One region of the Paraburkholderia aromaticivorans genome, then DNA from elsewhere that is predicted to be linked to it. Evidence: riboswitches for the same ligand, from Rfam matches in the RefSeq annotation. Region 1 holds a riboswitch; the other holds the start of a gene.
The links. A riboswitch is a leader RNA that binds a small molecule or an ion and turns the genes downstream of it on or off. The one in region 1 is predicted to bind thiamine pyrophosphate.
Positions count from the first base shown of each region.

Region 1 (10,553 bases):
TTCGCTTGGGCCGCGTGTGCGGCGCTCGCGACAAGCAGCGCGCCCAAAGCAAGCGCGAGACGCTGGGTCAAAGGATGGGAGCGGCGATCGAATGACATGTCGGGAATCCAGTAGCGGTGAATGACGTGGGGCGGGACGTGGCACGGCCCGCACGACTATCGTCGCCGCCGGAGGTCATTTTCAAAGCGCGGAACAGCCTGCCCGCTTCGCAAATGCTTCCGAACTCTTCTCGCGTGTTTCGGGATGTTGCCAGGTCTTGCCTGGCGCCGCCGGGGGTTGGCGGCTGGCGCGCCGCATGTCGGCTTGGTTGCGGGCGCGGCGTTGCGGCCGAGGTATCGACGCGGAGCCGCAGATGTCACTCGTTCCGCTTGCGTCGCGAGTGTCGTGTGCGGCTCAGCCGAGCGTGAGGCCGCCGTCGACGTGGATCACCTGGCCGGTGATGTAACGCGCCTCGTCGGAAAGCAGGAACGCGATGAGCGCGGCGATATCCGCGGGTTCGGCGACATGGCCGAGCGGCGTCGCTTCGGCGGCGCGGGTCCAGACCGATGCATTATCGGCACTGGGGCCGCGATCTTTACGCGTATAGCCGGGCGCCACGCAATTGACCGTCACGCCGTGCGGCGCAAGTTCCGCGGCGGCGGTTTTCGCCAGCGATTCGAGCGCCGCTTTCGCGGCCGCCGTCGCGGCGAACGGCGCATCCGCGCGGTAGCGGTGCGCGACGAACGAACTGAGCGCGACCACGCGGCCGCGCCTGGACGTCTCCAGCGCGGGCGTCGCGCGTTTGACGAGCGCGGCGAACGCTGCCGGCATGGCCGCGAAGGCCGCGCCCAACGCATCGGGCTCGAGCGCGTTCAGCGTTTGGCGCTGCGCGTGCCCGGCGTTGGCGACCAGTTGATCGAGTGCGCCGAAGCTCGCCAGCGTTTGATGGATCACGTGCTCCGCGGCGCCGCGTTCGGCGAGATCGCCGTACACCGTGGCGCAGCGTGCGCCGTTCGCGCTGCAGTCGGCGGCGACTTGCGCGAGTCGTTGACGCGCTTCGTGATCGGCGCCGCGCGCGTGCAACATCAAGGCCGAGCGCGGTGCGGCGATGCGCCGGGCCAACGCGGCGCCAATGCCGGAGCCGGCGCCGGTGATCAGCACGACACGCTCGAATCCGCCGCTGCGCAGCGCGGCCAGGTCGCCGACGTCGCTCATGCTGCGATCGCTTCGTCCGAGCGCTCGACATCGAGCGTTTCGTCATGGAACGCAGCCAGCGACTCGCGATGCGCGACACTCACAATCGCCGCCTTCGGTAGCCGTTCCGTGAACAGGCGATAGAGGCGCGCCTCGTTTTCCGCGTCGAGCGCGCTGGTCGCTTCGTCGAGGAACAGATAGTCAGGCTTGTGCAACAGCACGCGCGCGGCGGCGAGGCGCTGCTGCTCGCCCGGCGACAGAATGCGGGTCCAGTGCCCCGATTCCTGCAGGCGGTCGGCGTATTCCGACAGATGGCAGACCACGAGCGCTTCGCGGCATTCCTCGTCGGTATAGGTATCCGCGGCGGAGGGGTAGGTGAGCGCCGCCTTGAGGGGGCCGATCGGCATATAGCTCACCTGCGGGATGAACATCATGCGCGCGTTGACCGGGGCGTCGATCGAGCCGTCGCCGAACGGCCACAAACCGGCGAGGGCGCGCATCAGCGTGCTCTTGCCCGAACCCGACGGGCCGCGCACCAGCCAGCGCGAGCCTGGCCGGATCGCGACGTCGCGAATGCGCGACAGCGGGTTGCCGTTGGGCAGCGCGAGTTTGAGACCGTCGGTGGAGAGCTTGTCTTCGTCGACGAAATGCAGATTGATGCCGCCATGCGCGGTAGCCGGCGAAACCGATTCCTTCAGGTGCGGCGCGTGCACGACGCGCTTGAATTCACGCAACCGGTTCACGGTGGCGCGCCATTCGACCAGGGTGCCGTAACTGTTGATGAACCACGAGAACGAATCGCTGACGGTGCCGAACGCGCTGGAAATCTGCATCAGCACGCCGAACGTGAAGGCGCCGGCAAAGTAGCGGGGCGCGGCGACCACCAGCGGAAAGATGATCGCGATCTGGCCGTAGAAGCTCAGTACGAACGTGAGGCGCTTGGTGTACTTCATCACCTGCCACCAGTTGTCGCGGATGCGGCCGAACAGCGAGTGCGCGTTCTTCTTCTCGGTGTCCATGCCGTTGTAGAAGGCGATCTGCTCGGCGTTTTCTCGCAGACGGATCAGGCCGAAACGGAAATCCGCCTCGACTTTCTGCGCCTGGTAGTTGATCGGCACGAGCGGATGGCCGACCTTCTGGATGATCAGCGAACCGACCACCGCGTAAAGCGCCGCGGCCCACACCATGTAGCCGGGAATCTCGATCGGCATGCCGCCGAGCGAAATGGTCAGCGCGCCGGCGAGCGACCACAGGATCGTGATGAACGACACCAGCGTGACCACCGTGGACAACAGGTCGAGCGTTAGCGAAAGGGTGCTCGTGGCGAACGATTGCAGGTCGTCGCTGATCCGCTGGTCGGGGTTGTCGGCGAGGCGGTCGCGCTCGATCCGGTAGAACGCGCTGTCTTTCAGCCACTCGTTCAGGTAGCGCGTGGTCAGCCACTGGCGCCAGCGGAAGCCGAGCATCTGGCGCAGGTAACGGCCGTACACCGCGAGGATGATGAAACCGAACGCGAGCCCCGAGAACACCATCAGCAGGTGCGGGAAGTCGTGCACGTTCTTGGTTTGCAGCGCGTTGTAGAAGTCGGCGCTCCAGCGGTTCAGCCTCACGTTGATCCACACCACGAGCAGATTCATCACGATGATCGCGACGAGCAGGCCCCATGCCGTGTTTCGTTCTTCGGAGACCCAGTAGGGTTTGATCAGGCTCCAGGCGGAGACTTTTTCGTCGGGCGGCAGCACGGGGCTGGCAGAGGTATTCGGTGTCATGAGCATCCTGAAGTAGTGCTGGCCCATTCGGGGCTGACCCAACGGGGCAGCGCCGTCTGCGGGCTGCCCTGCGGCGGGTTTGCGGTACATGCCCGGGCGTCGTGCTCGACTAACGCAGGCCCGGGTGAGCGTCCGATTCTGGCGCGCAGCCCTTAAGCGGAAATTAATTTGCGCCGCGAGGCCCTGCGCCGGTGCCGCTGCGAACATGGCGGGCCGGCGGGCCGCCCGCGCCGCGTTCGTGCGGCATCCTGTGCTGGCATTGTGCCAGAGCACTGCGTTCGGCCGTATTGATAAAGCAAAAGATGGTGTCGGATCAAACCGCGTGCGGCGGGGCGCTGGTTTGCGGGGGCCGCGTCTTTTATGGTCTAATGGACTTCGACGAAACAGGGGTGCTTCGCGCACTGGCGGCGTGATTTTCATGCCGCGGCGGCGAGGCTGAGAGAGACCCTTTGCACCCGATCCGGGTAATACCGGCGCGGGAAGTTTCCGGAAGCAGCCAGTCTTCCATTCCCCGCCGGGCGGCGTTAGTCGTTGGAACGCGCATTGCCCGGCCGGCCTCACCCGCCGGTTTCGTCCTGGGTACGTGCGTTTTGTTGGCCGTACGGAAAGGACTCGATGACCGCCTATTCTTCAGATATGTGTTTTGCTCTTCGTCACGCCGCCGGCGCGCCGTGCCGCTTCGGCTTTGCTCGCCGTTCTGAAACGGAGTGCGCACAATGACGCGTTCTGCGCAACCCGATTTCGCTGTCCTCGGCGGCGGCCTGTGTGGGCGCCTCGTCGCGTGGCGGCTCGCCGGCCAGGGACATCGCGTGGCGCTTTATGAGCGTGGCGATGCCGCCGGTTCGCAGGCCGCCGCGTGGGTTGCCGCAGCCATGCTGGCGCCGCTCGCGGAAGCGGCCAGCGCCGAAATGCTGATCACGCGCCTCGGCGCGAGTTCGCTGGATACCTGGCCGCAAGTGCTGGCCGAACTGCCCGAGCCAGTGTTCTTTCAACGCAATGGCACGCTCGTCGTCTGGCATCACGCCGACCGCACCGAAGCGCCGCTGTTCGAGCGCCGGGTGCGCTCGAATGCCCCGGCGGAATTGCTGGACGGCGGCTTCGTCACGCTGGCGGGCGCGCAACTCGGCGCTGCCGAGCCCGCCCTGGCGGGACGTTTCAATCAGGGCTGGCTGTTGCCGCGCGAAGGCCAGCTCGATAACCGGCAGGTGCTGGGCGCGCTGGCCGCGGGCCTTGTTCAACGCGGTGTCGAAACGCACTGGAATACGCCGGTCGACGACGCCGCGCTGCCGCCCGCCCATATCACGATCGACTGCCGCGGCCTCGGCGCGAAGCCCGCGCTGCCCACGCTGCGCGGCATTCGCGGCGAAGTGGCGCGCGTGCATGCGCCCGGCATCGGGCTGACGCGTCCGGTGCGGCTGCTGCATCCGCGCTATCCGCTCTATATCGCGCCGAAGCAGGACGACCTCTACGTGATCGGCGCGACCGAGGTGGAAGGCGAGGACATGTCGCCGGTGAGCGTGCGCTCGGCGCTCGAACTGTTGAGCGCGGCGTTTTCCGTGCACCCCGGCTTCGGCGAGGCACGCATCCTCGAACTGAATTCGCAGTGCCGCCCAACGTTGCCGGACCACCGTCCGGCCTTGCTGTGGGACGGCGCGCAGACGCTGCGCGTGAACGGCCTGTACCGGCACGGCTACATGATCGTGCCCGAAGTCGCCGACGAGGCCGTGCGCTTCGCCGCGGCGCTGCTCGACGGCCGCATCGGCGACGCCGATGCCTTCGCCGACTGGCAGCGCGCCGCGCGCTGGAGCGAGCTCTTTCAACTGGACTCCGCGCGGGAGCCGGCATGAGCGTTGCGCGAACTGTCGCTGCAGGCCACGCCGCTTTCGCCATCGATTGAACCGTATTCGAACACCATGGACATTCATATCAATCAGAAGCCGTTGTCGCTGCCCGAAGGCGCGACCGTTGCCGACGCGCTCGCCGCGTACGGCGCCCGTCCGCCGTTCGCGGTCGCGCTGAACGGCGATTTCGTGGCGCGCGCCCAGCATGCGGCGCGCGCGCTGCAGGCGGGCGACAAGCTCGACGTCGTGCAACCCGTGGCCGGCGGCTGAGCCTCTCGCCACGTCTTGCCGCAGACCCAAAGGATGATGCAGATGACCTCCCCCCAGACCGCCGACGCACTTACGCTGTACGGCCAGACCTTCGCAAGCCGTGTGCTGCTCGGCACCTCGCGCTATCCGTCGCTGCAATCGCTGTCCGATTCCATCGACGCGGCGCGGCCCGGCATGGTGACCGTCGCGCTGCGCCGGCAGATGAACGAAGGCGGCGCGCAAGCCAGCTTCTTCGACCTGCTCAAGCGCCACGGCGTGCCGCTCTTGCCGAACACGGCCGGCTGCCTGACCGTCGGCGAGGCGGTCACGACCGCGCATATGGCGCGCGAAATCTTTGAAACCGAGTGGATCAAGCTCGAACTGATCGGCGACGACTACACGCTGCAGCCCGACCCGGTCGGCCTGATCGAAGCGGCCGCGCAACTGATCAAGGACGGCTTCAAGGTGCTGCCTTATTGCACGGAGGACCTCGTGATCGGCCGCCGTCTGCTGGACGCCGGCTGTGAAGCGCTGATGCCGTGGGGTGCGCCGATCGGCACCGGCAAGGGCGTGATCAATCCATACGGCTTGCGCGTGCTGCGGGAGCGGTTGCCGGACGTGCCGCTGATCGTCGACGCCGGACTCGGCGTGCCGTCGCATGCGGCGCAGGTGATGGAATGGGGTTTCGACGGCGTGCTGCTGAACACGGCCGTCTCGCAGGCCACGCACCCCGACGCGATGGCGCGCGCCTTCGCGCTGGGTGTCGAAGCGGGTCGCCAGGCCTTTCTGGCGGGACCGATGGCCGAGCGCGAAAGCGCGCACGCGAGCACGCCGGTGGTTGGCATGCCGTTCTGGCATCAAGACGGGAGCGCCGCATGACGAAGAGTTTGACATTGAAAGACCGCGACCTCTTCTGGCCGCCCGCCGACGAACTCACCGAAGCCGCCGAGCGCATCCGCGCCCGGCTGGGCGACTGGCCGCCGACGCACGCGCCATGGCGCATCTGCCTGACCGCGCCGGACGAACCGAACGGCGGCGACCTGATCCTGATCGCCGACGCGCAGCAGCACGGCGAGCAGATGGCGCGCTGGCTGGTGCGCGGCGCCGGCGTGATCGAAGCCGCCGAGGACAAGGCCACGCTGCATCTGGGCGGCGACAAATACCGCCTGGAAGGTCATCTGGCGGAAGATTGGGTTGCCGCGCTGGCGGCGTTCCTCGACTGCGGCTTCGATCCGCATGACGCGCTGGTGCTGGCGCTCGCCTGGCGCGACGGCGACGAAACCCGGGCCGACGACGCTTTTCCCGCCGACATCAGCCACTTCCCGCGTCTTGCCGGCTTGCCCGAGGCGCCGTCGCAGGCATTCGCGCGCTGCCCCGAGCAGCTGGGCCTGTATCCGGTGCTGCCGAGCGCGGAATGGGTCGAACGGGTGGTGGGCTTCGGCGTGAAGACCGTGCAGCTGCGCCGCAAATCGGCCGAACCCGCCGCCGAACTGAAGCGCGAAATCGCCCGCTGCGTGGCCGTCGGCCGTGAGTACGACGCTCAGGTGTTCATCAACGACCATTGGCAGGCCGCGCTCGAAGCCGGCGCGTACGGCGTCCACCTCGGGCAGGAAGACGTGCATACGGCGGACCTCGCCGCGCTCGCGGCCGCAGGCGTGCGGCTCGGCCTGTCGACTCACGGTTTCTACGAGATTCTGAAGGCGCTGCATTTCCGGCCAAGTTACATTGCACTGGGCGCGGTGTTTCCGACCACCACCAAGGTCATGCCGACCGAGCCGCAGGGCCTGCGGCGCCTCGCCCGCTACGTGCGGCTGCTCGACGGCGTCGTGCCGCTGGTGGCGATCGGCGGGATCGACCTGCAGGTGCTGCCCGACGTGCTGGCGACGGGCGTCGGCTGCGCGGCCGTGGTGCGGGCGGTGACGGAAGCGGCGGATCCGGCCGCGGCCCTTTCTGCACTGCAACAAGCGTTTACGCAATAATCGTCATGATTGATTAAGGGACAGGGCGCGCTCAGGGCAACTTTTGCACGATGGCCCTATAATTCGGCCTTCCGTGTAAAAGGACTGTCAGTTTCGTGTCTTCCTCACCCGAGACCTTACTCGAGCTGCGCGACGTCGACTTCGGTTACGGCGACCGGCTCGTTCTGTCGAACCTGAATCTGCGCTTCAAGCGCGGCCAGGTGGTCGCGGTCATGGGCGGCTCGGGCTGTGGCAAGACCACGGTGCTGCGCCTGATCGGCGGTCTCGTGCGCGCGCAGCGCGGCGAGATTCTGTTCGACGGCCAGGACGTCGGCCGGCAAACGCGCGACGGCCTCTACGCGCTGCGCCGCAAAATGGGCATGCTGTTCCAGTTTGGCGCGCTTTTCACCGATATGTCCGTGTTCGAAAACGTCGCCTTCGCGCTGCGTGAGCATACCGACCTTCCCGAACAACTGATCCGCGACCTCGTGCTGATGAAGCTCAACGCGGTCGGCTTGCGCGGCGCTCGCGACCTGCTGCCGTCGGAGATCTCCGGCGGCATGGCGCGGCGCGTGGCGCTCGCGCGCGCCATCGCGCTCGATCCCGAACTGATGATGTACGACGAGCCGTTCGCCGGTCTCGATCCGATCTCGCTCGGCATCACCGCGAACCTGATTCGCGCGCTGAATCAGGCGCTCGGCGCCACCTCGATCCTCGTCACGCACGACGTGCCGGAATCGTTCGCGATTGCGGATTACGTCTACTTCCTCGCCAATGGCGGAGTCCATGCCGAAGGCACGCCCGCCGAATTGCGGGAGTCGACCGACCCCACGGTGCGCCAGTTCATCGACGGCGCGCCGGACGGTCCCTTCAAATTTCACTACCCCGGCAAGACGCCGCTCGCGGCGGACTTCGGCATCGGCGGAGGTCAGTCATGATCAGTGCGATCGGCCGCTCGGTGCTCGACGGGCTGGGCACGGCCGGCTATGCCACGCGCTTTTTCTTGCGGCTGGTGCTCGAATTTTTCCCGTTGCTGCGCCGTCCGCGTCTTGTCACGAAGCAGATCCACTTCGTGGGTAACTATTCGCTGGTGATCATTGCCGTGTCGGGCCTGTTCGTCGGCTTCGTGCTCGGCCTTCAGGGCTATTACACGCTGAACCGGTACGGCTCGGAGCAGGCGCTCGGGTTGCTGGTGGCGCTGTCGCTCGTGCGCGAACTCGGCCCGGTGATCACGGCGCTGCTGTTCGCCGGGCGCGCCGGCACGTCGCTCACGGCAGAGATCGGCTTGATGAAAGCGGGCGAGCAATTGACCGCGATGGAAATGATGGCGGTGGACCCGGTGAAGGTCGTGGTCGCACCGCGCCTGTGGGCCGGCATTATTTCGATGCCGATCCTCGCGGCGATTTTCAGCGCGGTCGGCGTGCTCGGCGGCTACGTGGTCGGCGTGCTGCTGATCGGCGTCGACGCCGGCGCGTTCTGGTCGCAGATGCAAGGCGGCGTCGATGTCTGGCGCGATGTCGGCGCGGGGGTCGTCAAGAGCGTGGTGTTCGGCCTTGCGGTGACGTTCGTTGCGCTGTTTCAGGGCTATGAAGCCAAGCCGACGCCGGAAGGCGTGTCGCGCGCCACGACCAAGACTGTCGTGTACGCGTCGCTTGCGGTGCTCGGGCTCGATTTTCTGCTGACCGCACTGATGTTCAGCTAAGTCCGCGCCACACTTTTTTCGCCGGCGGCGCGTCATTCGACGCGCGCGGCGGAAGTGTCGACGGCGTGGCGGATTCACTTTGGGATGACGATGAAAAAGACTGCTCTCGACTTCTGGGTCGGCCTGTTCGTGGTGTTGGGTTTCGTGGCGTTGCTGTTTCTCGCGCTGAAGGCCGGCAACATGAGCTCGTTGTCGTTCCAGGCAACGTATCCGGTCAAGCTCAAGTTCGACAATATCGGCGGACTGAAGGCGCGCGCGCCCGTGAAGAGCGCGGGTGTGACGGTCGGTCGCGTCGGGTCGATCGGCTTCGACAGCAACGCGTACCAGGCCGTCGTCACGATCGATCTGGACAAGCAATACCAGTTTCCGAAAGACACGTCGGCGAAGATTCTGACCTCGGGTCTGCTGGGTGAACAGTACATCGGGCTCGAACCGGGCGGCGACAGCGAGATGCTCAAAGCGGGCGACACCATCTCCATGACGCAGTCGGCGATCGTGCTGGAAAACCTCATCGGACAGTTTCTGTATAGCAAGGCTGCCGATTCGGGTGCGTCCAAGCCGGGCGCGGTTGCGAGCACACCCGCGCCCGCGGCGCCGAGCCTGCCCGCCTCCGGCGCGGCGGCTCAATAAGGAGAACAAGAATGCAGACCACGCGCATCAAGACCGCACGCGCTTTCCCGCTCGGTAAGCTGGCGGTCGTCGCCATGCTGCTCGCCGGCTGTACGACCGTGCAGACGCCGACCAAGGGCGATCCGCTCGAAGGTTTGAACCGCACGATGTTCACCGTCAACGACAAGATCGACCAGTACGCGCTCAAGCCGGTCGCGAAGGGCTACGTGTGGGCGACTCCGCAGCCGGTGCGCGACAGCGTGACGAATTTCTTTTCGAACATCGGCGACGTCTACATTGCGGCGAACAACCTGCTGCAGTTGAAGATCACCGACGGTGTCGAAGACATCATGCGGATCGTGATCAACACGGTGTTCGGTGTCGGCGGTCTGTTCGACGTGGCAACGCTCGCCAAGCTGCCCAAGCACGACAACGACCTCGGCCTGACGCTCGGTCACTATGGCGTGCCGGCGGGCCCGTACCTCGTGCTGCCGCTGTTCGGGCCGAGCACCGTGCGCGATGCGGTCGGCTCGATCGGCAACTATTATGTGAACCCGCTCAGCTATATCGATCCGGCGGGGCTGAGCTGGGCGCTGTACGGCCTGAACGTGGTCAACACGCGCGCCAATCTGCTGAGCGCGAGCGATGTGTTGGAAGGCGCCGCACTGGATAAATACTCGTTCGTGCGCAATGCGTATCTGCAACGCCGTCAGTACTTGTTGTCGGACAACAAGCAGTCGCAGGCGCTACCGAACTATGGCGAAGAAGCGCCGCTGCCGAAATACGACGACGTCGACGGCAGCGCGGCCGGTGCGCCGGCTGGCGCCGTAACCGGTACGGCCGGCGCGGCGGGCACGCCGGGTGCTGCCGCCGCGAAGCCGGCGCCGGCCTCCGGGGCGGCCGCGGCCACGCCGCCGCAAGCGGCGTCGGGCACCGCGGCAGCGCCGGAAGCCGCGTCGGGCAGCACCGAAACGCCGCCGCTGGACCTGAATGGCGGCCCTGAAACGACGCAGATTCCGGCCGGCCAACTGGTGCCGCCTACGCGTTTCAACTTTCCGTCATTCAAATTGCGTTGATCGTGCGGCCGTAACAGATCGATACGACTCTCGCAGTTTGCGCATGGATTGCTGCTGAACTCGCGTGCTAATGTCGGCTCAAACGGTTGCACTATTTTTTAAGGCAGGGCTCCAAATGAAAAAATTGTTCTTGATTCCGCTGTTCGCCGCGCTGTTCTCGTTTGCCAGTGCCGGTG
Region 1 covers NZ_CP022989.1:1,547,162-1,557,714, forward strand. The annotation lists gene CJU94_RS07035 (hypothetical protein) at 1-98, opposite strand, end outside; gene CJU94_RS07040 (SDR family NAD(P)-dependent oxidoreductase) at 394-1,194, opposite strand; gene CJU94_RS07045 (ABC transporter ATP-binding protein/permease) at 1,191-2,942, opposite strand; TPP riboswitch at 3,318-3,441, shown strand; gene CJU94_RS07050 (FAD-dependent oxidoreductase) at 3,659-4,789, shown strand; gene thiS (sulfur carrier protein ThiS) at 4,856-5,053, shown strand; gene CJU94_RS07060 (thiazole synthase) at 5,096-5,911, shown strand; gene thiE (thiamine phosphate synthase) at 5,908-7,011, shown strand; gene CJU94_RS07070 (ABC transporter ATP-binding protein) at 7,107-7,928, shown strand; gene mlaE (lipid asymmetry maintenance ABC transporter permease subunit MlaE) at 7,925-8,692, shown strand; gene mlaD (outer membrane lipid asymmetry maintenance protein MlaD) at 8,783-9,322, shown strand; gene CJU94_RS07085 (MlaA family lipoprotein) at 9,334-10,377, shown strand; gene CJU94_RS07090 (MlaC/ttg2D family ABC transporter substrate-binding protein) at 10,493-10,553, shown strand, end outside.

Region 2 (10,553 bases), 970 kb from region 1:
TGCCACGATGGCCGCGAGCGTGCCGATTTGACGAATCGTTTTCATGATGCTGACTCCAGTAGTGTTGTAGTAGGAACTAGTCACTTTTCTTGCATTTGATGTTATCGCCGCAGCCCGTATCCGGATGTATGCGCTTGTCAGCGAACTGACGGTTTCGTAATCAAATGTTTCCCTCGCTTCAGCATGCGGCGTGCCTGGCTTACACAAACGCAAAAGCCCGCCAGTGGCGGGCTTCATGCTGCAATGCAGTGGTCTGGCGGATCGGGTGGCGGATCGAAGCGCACGTGAAAACGTTCGATCCGCCTCCAATCTTATTGCCGCTGATAAATCTCAGCGCCGTTCTTCATGAACTCGATCGACTTCACTTCCATGCCTTTCTTCAGCGCTTCGTCATCGGTCACGCCTTGTTGGGCGGCGAATTCGCGCACGTCCTGCGTGATTTTCATCGAGCAGAAGTGCGGGCCGCACATCGAGCAGAAATGCGCGACCTTGGCCGAGTCCTTCGGCAGCGTTTCGTCGTGGAATTCGCGCGCCTTGTCCGGGTCGAGACCGAGGTTGAACTGGTCTTCCCAACGGAATTCGAAGCGCGCTTTCGACAGCGCGTTGTCACGCACCTGCGCGCCCGGATGGCCCTTCGCCAGATCGGCGGCGTGCGCGGCGAGCTTGTAGGTGATGATGCCGGTCTTGACGTCGTCCTTGTTCGGCAGCCCAAGGTGTTCCTTCGGCGTGACGTAGCACAGCATGGCCGTGCCGAACCAGCCGATCATCGCCGCACCGATACCCGACGTGATGTGGTCGTAGCCCGGCGCGATGTCCGTCGTCAACGGTCCCAGCGTGTAGAACGGCGCTTCGTCGCACCATTCCAGTTGCAGGTCCATGTTTTCCTTGATGAGCTGCATCGGCACGTGGCCCGGGCCTTCGATCATGGTCTGCACGTCGTGCTTCCACGCGATCTGCGTGAGTTCGCCGAGCGTCTTCAGCTCGCCGAGCTGCGCCTCGTCGTTGGCGTCGTAGATCGAGCCGGGGCGCAGGCCGTCGCCGAGCGAGAAGGCCACGTCATAGGCCTTCATGATTTCGCAGATGTCTTCGAAATGCTCGTACAGGAAGCTTTCCTTGTGGTGAGCCAGACACCACTTGGCCATGATCGAGCCGCCGCGCGAGACGATGCCCGTCATGCGTTTGGCCGTGAGCGGCACGTATTGCAGACGCACGCCCGCGTGAATCGTGAAGTAGTCGACGCCCTGTTCGGCCTGTTCGATGAGGGTGTCGCGGAAGATTTCCCACGTCAGGTCTTCGGCCTTGCCGTTGACCTTTTCCAGCGCCTGATAGATCGGCACCGTGCCGATCGGCACCGGGCTGTTGCGGATGATCCACTCGCGCGTTTCGTGAATGTGCTTGCCGGTGGACAGGTCCATCACCGTGTCGCCGCCCCAGCGGATCGCCCACGTCATCTTGTCGACTTCCTCGCCGATCGAGGACGTCACCGCCGAATTGCCGATATTCGCATTCACCTTCACGAGGAAGTTGCGGCCGATGATCATCGGTTCGCTTTCCGGGTGATTGATGTTGTTCGGGATGATCGCGCGGCCGCGCGCCACTTCCTCGCGCACGAATTCCGGCGTGATTTCGGTGAGGCCGTTCGGACCGAACGCGCTCGCGCCGAACGCCTGCCCCGGGTGCTGGCGGCCCATCATCGCGGCGAGCTTTTCGCCGTTCGGGCCGCTCGTCTTGAGGCTTTCCAGATACTCGGCGCGGCGCTGGTTCTCGCGAATCGCGATGTACTCCATTTCCGGCGTGATGATGCCTCGACGCGCGTAGTGCATCTGCGAGACGTTCTTGCCGGCGATCGCGCGGCGCGGCGTGCGGTGCAGGCCCTGGAAGCGCAGTTCGGCGGTCGCCGTGTCGGCCGCGCGTTCGCGGCTGAAGTCGCTCGACAGGCCCGTCAGCGCCTCGGTGTCGCCGCGCTCTTCGATCCACGCCTGACGCAGCGCCGGCAGACCGGCGCGGATGTCGATTGTGGCGTCCGGATCCGAGTAGGGGCCCGACGTGTCGTACACGTAGACCGGCGGATTCTTCTCGCCGCCGAAGCTGTCGGGCGTGTCGGCCTGCGAGATTTCGCGCATCGGCACGCGGATGTCGGGACGCGAGCCGGTCACGTAGACCTTGCGGGAATTCGGCAGCGGCGCGACGGCGGCTTCGTCGACGTGAGCGTCGGCGGAAAGGAACTTCGGATTGGCGTTCATGCGTATCTCCTTTGCAAAGCTATGTGGGGCGGCTAAGCAGGAGACGAGATGGAAGTTGTCGGAATTCGCGAGAGGTGAGGCGATAAGGCTGGGGTGCGAAATCCGTACGCTTCCCTGCGCTGGCATTATCCAGATCAGGTTCAAAGGGTATTTCTCACCCGCGCAACACGGACCTCCAACCTCCGTGCGACGCAGGACCCCCGCGTTAGCAGCGCACACGATACACCGGCCGCACACCGCTTGGCAACCCGTCCTGAAACATCGGATGGCGGATATCGGTGCGGCAGGGCAGGCGGCGTGGCCGGCTCCAGGGGGAGCTCAAGAAGCCGCGCGGCACGTTTTGCTACGCCTTTGCGCTGTGCTTACAGCGTGAAATTGTCGGCGGCTTCGGGTTGAAACAGGATCTTTTCCAGCTTCAGCACTTTTTCCGTGCCGCTCGGCGGCGTGAAGCGGATGCGCTCGCCGCGTTTGGCGCCAAGCAACGCGAGGCCGGCGGGCGAGAACACGTTCAGGCGGCCGTGCGCGAAGTCCGCATTCGGCGGATAGACCACGGTCCAGGTCATGTGCTCGCCGCTGGTTTCGTCGACCAGCGTGGCTTGCGAATTCATCGTGACGACATTGGCCGGAATCTCGTGCGAGTCGACGATCACGGCGCGTTCCAGCACGTCGTCGAGCATGTCCTGGAAACGCGCTTCGGCGCCGGGCGCGGCTGCGTGCTTCTCCAGACGGGCGACGTCGAGCTCGGTCAGGTAACAGGTTTTCGTCTTTTTCACGATGGGTACTCCAATTCGATCTGCATGTAGGGAAACAGCGTGCGGATGAGATCGGCCCGGAGCCCGACAACGCGGCTCAGGCAATGGAGCGAGCAGCGTTAGATCGGGCGCCGGGCGGCGTGGAGCGGGAGCGTTCGGGACGGCTCGCCGGCGCGATGCGGCATGAACTGCACGCGCGCGCGACCGGTTGCGCGGCGGGGGCGCAAGCGGCAGAAGGCACGGGAAGTCGGAAAACGCATCGAGGTAGCCGGTGGGTAGCGAGAGAGGGTGAGGCGGGCGGCGCAGTATCGGGGCGCGGGTGCGCTGCATGGGCCCAATAGAAAGCTGAATGTTAGCACGCGCCCGCTGTCTCCCGACTTTAGCACAGGGCGGGGTGTCGCTCGACTCGGCGCCCGGGATGACCCGCTCGAAACGTGGCGCCCGCCGCCGGCAGACCGCTTGCGCCGTGGTCGAGCCTGCTGGCCGCGTGCCGGAACGTTATGGATACCGAATCATGAGCGGTTCCGTCGGCAATCAGCCCAACCGGCCGGCCAGAGACGCGAGCGGGAAACGATCCGGCGCCATTCGGGCCGGCTCGCACCGAAGCGGGATCGCCCGGCGCATAGGTTCGACGCATTCCGCGGGCACCGAGGCGGCGCGGATCCGGCCAGACGCCCCCGGGTTTTTTGTTGCAAGTACGCCGAAAAGTTACGATTCTTTCAAGCGACGCGGTGGGCGCTTACTGCATAATGCGATGCGCGCCCACCATTTGGCGCGTGTTCGCCGTGGCTCGATTGCCTTCGACCGCTGCGGCGTTGTGGCTCACTGGCCATCTATCGTCCTTCCGTTCCACCATCATGTCCGCCAGCCTCGCCCTTCAGACCGTATCGCCGATGCGGTGTCCGCCATCCCGTTTCAGGGTCTTCAGCGGGGGCGCCGCGCCTCGAGCGGCATGGGCGGGTTGAACGCATGTCGCTGCAACTCCCAAGCCGTTTTCCGCGTGGTCTTCCGCTCCGTTTGCCGCAATCCCGCAACGGCCAGCTCGCGCTCGCGCTCGCCGTCGTCTATCTCGTGTGGGGTTCGACCTATCTCGCCGTGCACGTCGCGCTGGGTTCGTTTCCGCCGCTGCTGCTCTCGGGGCTGCGCAATCTGTTCGCCGGCGTAGGGCTCTTCATTTTCGCGGCGCGCCGCAATCCGGTCTGGCCGGGCGCCGCCGAAATCCGCAATGCGGGGCTCGTCGGCACGATGCTGGTCGGTTTGTCGAGCGGCATGCTCGCCTATGGAATGCGCACCGTCGGCACCGGCACCGCGGCGGTGATGGTCGCCACCGTGCCGCTGTTCGCGACGGTGATCGCGGCGGTGGCGGGGCGCAAGATCGGCCGCGGCGAGTGGTTCGCGGTCGGCCTCGGTCTGGTCGGCATTGCGATTCTCAGTCACGGCGACAGCACGCCGGGCTCGGCCGGCGGCAGCCTGGCGATTCTGTGCGGCGCGCTTTTCTGGGCGGGCGGCGCGCATCTGGCCGGGCGGCTGAAGCTGCCCTCGGACCTGTTTCTCTCGACGTCGTTGCAAATCGGTCTGGGCGGCGCGATGTCGACCCTCGTCGCGTGGGCCTCGGGCGAGCGGATGCTCGAGGTGCATGTGCTGCCGGTGCTGGCGTTCATCTACCTGATGCTGATCGGCACGATGGCCGCTTACGTCGCGTACGGCTTTCTGATCCGGCACACCAGTCCGATCATTGCCAGCAGTTGCATGTACGTGAACCCGGTGGTGGCCGTGGTGCTCGGTGCGCTGCTGCTCGGCGAGCCGGTGACCCGCTCCACGGTGATCGCAACCATCGTCATTCTGGCGAGCGTGGGGCTGTCGTTCTGGTTCGACTACCGGAACAAGCGGCTCGCCTGAGTCCGGCCTCGCTGTGCGCCTCGAATCTGCTTGCAGCCGAGCGCCGGCGGGCCGCTACGCTCACAGCGCCGCGGCCACTTCCGCGCCTTCGCGAATCGCGCGTTTCGCATCCAGTTCGGTCGCGACCCTGGCCCCGCCGATCACGTGATAACGCGGCCCGTCGGCACGACTCGCTTCGGCCGCCACCGTCTGCGGATGCAGATCGCGCAGCGACTCCTGCCCCGCGCACACGACGATCGTATCCACGTCGAGCCACTCTTCGACGCCTTCACGCGCGATCTTCAGCCCGCGCTCCGCGATTTCCCGATACGACACGCCACCGAGCATCTTCACGCCGTTCCTTGCCAGCGTCGCGCGATGCACCCAGCCGGAGGTCTTGCCGAGCCCCATGCCGAGCTTGCCGGCCTTGCGTTGCAACAGCCATATTTGCCGCGGCGGTCGCGCCGGGGCGGGCGGTTTCAGCCCACCGCGTTCCCGCACGGCAAGATCGACCCCCCATTCGTCGAGCCATGCGTCGCGCGGCATCGGCAGTGGGTCGCCAGCGCGATGCAGCAAAAACTCGCTGACGTCGAAGCCGATGCCGCCCGCGCCGATCACCGCGACGCGCTCACCGACCGGCGCGCCGCGCAACACGTCCACGTACGACAGCACGTTCGCCGCGTCGATGCCGGCAATCGCCGGCCGCCGCGGCACGATGCCGGTGGCGACGATCACGTCGTCATAAGCGCCGGCGGCCAGCAGCGCGGCATCGACGCGCGTGCCGAGCCGCACGTCCACGTGGTGGCGCTGCAACTGGCTCTGAAAATAGCGGATCGTTTCGCTGAACTCTTCCTTGCCGGGCACGCGCATCGCCAGATTGAACTGGCCGCCGATCGCTGCGCTCGCATCGAACAGCGTCACGCGATGCCCGCGCGCGGCCGCCACGGTCGCCGCCGACAATCCCGCCGGCCCCGCGCCGACCACGGCGACCGAACGCGCGGCCTGCTGAGCGGCGACGGGCCGGTAGACGAGTTCGGTTTCGCGTCCCGCGCGCGGATTGACGAGACATGTTGCGCGCTGGTTCTTGAACGTGTGATCGAGGCAGGCCTGATTGCAGGCGACACAGGTGTTGATTTCGTGCGTGCGCCCCTCGGCGGTCTTCAGCACGAACTCGGGGTCGGCCAGTAGCGGCCGCGCCATGGATACCAGATCGCCGGCTCCCTGTGCGAGCAGTTCTTCGGCGACGTCGGGCGTATTGATGCGGTTCGACACGATCACCGGCACCTTCACGGCGGCCTTCAGGCGCGCGCTCAGCGCAGCGAAGGCGGCGCGCGGCACCGAGGTCACGATGGTCGGCACCCGCGCTTCGTGCCAGCCGATGCCGGTGTTGAACATCGTCGCACCGGCCGCTTCGAGCGCCTGGGCGACCTGCACGGTTTCGTCCCACGTGTTGCCGCCATCCACCAGATCGATCAGCGAGATCCGGTACACGACGATAAAGCGCTCGCCACACACGGCGCGCACCCGCTCGACGATCTCGCGCGCGAGCCGCATGCGGTTTTCGATGCTGCCGCCGTACGCGTCGGTGCGCCGGTTGGTGCGCGGGCACAGGAACTGGTTGAGCAGATAGCCTTCGCTGCCCATGATCTCGACGCCGTCGTAGCCCGCGCGTTGAGCGAGCCGCGCGCAGCGCGCGTAATCGCGCACGGTCTTCGCAATGCCGGCGATGCTCAGCGCGCGCGGCTTGAACTTCGAGATCGGCGATTTGATCGCCGAGGCCGATACGACGAACGGCTGATACCCGTAGCGGCCCGCATGCAGGATCTGCAGCGCGATCTTGCCGCCTTCGGCGTGCACGGCTTCGGTCAGTTGCCGGTGATTGCGCAGATCGAAGACGGAATTCAGCGTGCCGCCGAACGGCAACAGCCAGCCCTCGCGATTCGGCGAAATCCCGCCCGTCACGATCAGACCGACACCGCCCTTCGCGCGCTCGCGGAAGTACGCGGCCAGCTTCGGGTAATTCCAGAAGCGGTCTTCCATGCCCGTGTGCATCGAACCCATCACCACGCGGTTGCGCAAGCGGGTGAAGCCGAGGTCGAGTTCGGCGAGTAAGTGGTGGTAAGACATGGGAAGGATCGTGTAAGTATTGGATGCGCACGAACGATACACCGCGCCGCGTGCCAACCCTCCGAGGAAAAATTCTAATCCTCGCAACTCGTTGCTCCGTAAGACATTCTTCAGCCGCCACCCGCCATGCCGAAGCCCGCGGCACACGCATTGCTCGAAACGAGCGTCCATCGACACGGACCGCGCCGCTCGACCAGAAGGCGCGATGTGCGGCAGGGATAGGAGGGGGTGCTCCGCTTCGGAGAGCCGGCCTGAAACCGTTCCAATGACCAACGAACAAGGTTTCAGACGGCGTGTTGTCCGAAGCGGGACGTCCACAAATCAATGGGCCGAGAGCCCGACAACATCGATAGGTGAACATAATGAAACTGATCCGAACCATGGTGGCAATGGCTGCAGTTGCAACCATTCTGAGCGCGTGTGGCGGCGGTTCCGACGACGTGGGCAAGGAACTCGGGCTGACCAATCCGGAGATCCACTTCATTCATGCCATTCCCAGTGGCCCGGCAGTCGACTTTCTCGTGAACGGCAGCGCGCCCTCGGGTCAGACGAACATCAACTATAAAGGCGTGACGAACTTCACCAATATCAACACCGGCGCCACGACCGTCGCTTATTCGGCGACCGGCTCGACGACGGCGCTCGCGAGCGGCAACTTTCCGGACGTCGCGAAGGGCCACGAATACACCGTGCTTGCTTTGCCGGGCCTCGCCGCACCGGACATCGGCCTGATCGACGATCCGTTCGACAAGGGTCTGCTCTCGAATAGCGCGCGCGTGCGCGGCTTCAATGCGTCGGCGAACGCGACCAATCTCGACCTGTATCTGGTCCAGTCCACCGCCACCGACATTACCAATGTCGGGCCGACCATGGCCGGCGTGGCATTCAAGAACGCGGTGCCGGCGAGCGGCCAGGATTCGATCTACGTGTCCGGCGGCACGTACGTGCTGATCGCGACCGCGGCCGGCAGCAAGACGCCGATCTTCCAGTCGCCGGCGTTCACGTTGTCGAACAACGCCGACTGGCTGGTGACGTCGGTGCCGATCGCGGGTGCGCTGAGCCAGCTCGTGCCGGGCCAGATTCATCTGCTGGTTGCACAGAACGGCAATACGCAGACGCCGAGCGTCGAATTGACGAACACGCTCACGGGCCAATAAGCGTGAGCTAAAGTGCGCTGACATAAGCGCCCGCAAGCGGCGCTTGCACCAGGCACATGCATTCAGCGACACGTCCTGGGGAGGACGGAGCGGCGATCCACGCGAGTGGATCGCCGTTTTGTTTGCGGCTTCGATGCGTGGTGGTAGCGACCGCCGTGACGGATGCATTGGTACAGCTGATCCCTGCGTGCAGGAAGGGCGCCGCACGCCGTCCTCGACCCTCCAACCTTCACCCAAAAAGAAGCCCGCCGAGGTTTCCCGCGGCGGGCTTTCATGAACCCCCATGCCCGGCGCTACGGAGCGCGAGGCGTCGGCTTCTTGCGAGCTGCTTACTTGGCCTGTTCGGCCGAGTTCGTGATGGCATTGCCACCCTTCGAAATATCCTGCCCAGCCCCCGCCATCGTGTTGCAACCGGCGAGCGCAGCTGTCCCTGCAATGAGAAGCAAAGCGATCAGTCGATTCATGAGAGTTCTCCTTGTCGAGAATGCATCGGTTGACGTGCCCGTGTTCCACGGCACGCGCTAGCTGAGCTAGCTGTCGTCCGACCGGGGCTTACGCCAGTCGATCCGGTCTGATTGCATGGTAAAAAAAGGGCGGGGGCGGCGCTGTCGGCTGGGCTGCGATTTTCTTGTAGGTGTGCTCCGGTGTTTGCGTCGGCGCACTCCTACAAGGCTGAACGCGGCGGTTCTTCCGTCTTGGCTAGACGGGCGTTCGCGAGGGCGTGGCCGGCGGCAGATCGACCGAAGGCGTTGCCGTGCTGACGCTCGGCATCTCCACGTGGATGTCGGTGCCGTTGGGCACGCCGCGCCGGATATCGAAGCGGCCGCCATGCGCCGCGACGCGCTGGCGCATGCCCAACAGGCCATGAGTGTGGGTGCGCTTCAGATCGGCCGGCATGATGCCGACGCCGTTATCGGCGATATGCAGCGCCACCTGGCCGTCGCCCACCTGCAAGGCGATCGACACCTTCGAGGCGCGAGCGTATTTGGCGGCGTTGGTGAGCGACTCCTGCGCGACGCGGAACAGCGCGATCTCGGTTTGCTCGTCGAGCTTGATGTCGTCGGCGGGCAGGTGCAGCTCGAGCGTCCAGTTGTTGCGCTGCGCGGCTTCGTCGGCGAGGGTGCGCAAGGCGGTGACGAGCCCGAAGTTCGCGAGCACCGTGGGCCGCATGTCTTCGATGATGCGGCGCTTGAGCGCAATGCCCTGGTCGAGATTCGCGAGCGCCCGCTTGAGTTTCTCGGAGATGTCGGGCGCGCTGTCCTTCAGCTTGCGGTTGGCCCATGCCACGTCCATCTTGCTCGCGGTCAGAATCGCGCCGAGTTCGTCGTGCAGCTCGCGCGCGAGCTGGGTCTTTTCGTTTTCGCTGACCGCCTGCAGGTGCCAGCCGAGCGCTTCGAGCTGACGGGTGCGTTCGTTGACGAGCTGGTCCAGTCCTTCCTGTTGTGTGATCAATTGACGCTGCACGCGCGCCTGACGATCGATCTGAATGCCGAGATTGCGAAACAGCAGGATGAACAGCACGATGTTCAGCGCCGACAGACCCGCCGCACATAACGTGGAGATGCGCTGATCGCCGCGGCTCGCGGCGAGCGCGTGCTGCGCGCGGCGCTCCTCGTTGTCGCGCAGCAGCGTGAGGGTGCTGTCCACCAGCGACGCGTCGGCCGGACTGGCTTCGCTTGCGCTGCCGCAGGTGGCCAGATCGAGCGGATGGGGCGCCGCGTGCTGCAGCGCGGATGCGCCCGCGCCGATACGCGCCTCGATCAGCGCGAGAATCTGCGTGAAGCTGGCGAGTTCCGCGCTGTCCGCTTTGCCGCCGCGGTAGAAGCGGTTCAACTGCTGCTCGCTCTGACGGATGCGTACCGCGGTTGCGCAGAAATCGCGCGCGGCGGCGTCCTGCTTCGTCAGAAGAAAATCGCTTTGCTGCGCGCTCAGACGCGATAGCTGGCTGGCGAGGATGCTCAGCTGCACGGTGACCTCGCGCGCTTCGAGGGCGGTTTCGTATTCGGCGGCAATGCGCTGGCGCGCGGTCTCGAGAATCACGAGGCCGCCCACGGTAATCACGATCGCCACCGTCATGGCAATCGCCCAGCTGCGATTGCGCATCCACTCGCTCAGCCGGCTGGCGGCCCCAAGGGTGGGCGCGTTCGGCACGTTCTGCACATCCGGCATTTCGGCTCCTCTGATGGGGCATCAGTGTAACGTCCGCCGGCCGCGGCGACGCGGCGAGCAGCGCGCCGCCATGGCCGCTGCCGCGGCGCAACACGGCGCCCCCGCGTGGCCTGCGCGCTCACCATAACGCAGCCGTAATCCAATGTCAGCGGATTCTCACACGAAAACCGGCGTGCGTCGGAATGCGCCCGCCGTCGCTGATCGATAGCATGGACCTGATCGTTCAA
Region 2 covers NZ_CP022989.1:2,512,185-2,522,737, forward strand. The annotation lists gene CJU94_RS11515 (glycine zipper 2TM domain-containing protein) at 1-45, opposite strand, end outside; gene thiC (phosphomethylpyrimidine synthase ThiC) at 312-2,243, opposite strand; TPP riboswitch at 2,337-2,455, opposite strand; gene CJU94_RS11525 (GreA/GreB family elongation factor) at 2,606-3,016, opposite strand; gene CJU94_RS11530 (EamA family transporter) at 3,965-4,894, shown strand; gene CJU94_RS11535 (NADPH-dependent 2,4-dienoyl-CoA reductase) at 4,955-7,000, opposite strand; gene CJU94_RS11540 (DUF4397 domain-containing protein) at 7,363-8,157, shown strand; gene CJU94_RS11545 (entericidin A/B family lipoprotein) at 8,487-8,621, opposite strand; gene CJU94_RS11550 (sensor histidine kinase) at 8,857-10,326, opposite strand.
Region 2: another riboswitch for thiamine pyrophosphate. It lies ahead of thiC (phosphomethylpyrimidine synthase ThiC); the one in region 1 lies ahead of CJU94_RS07050 (FAD-dependent oxidoreductase).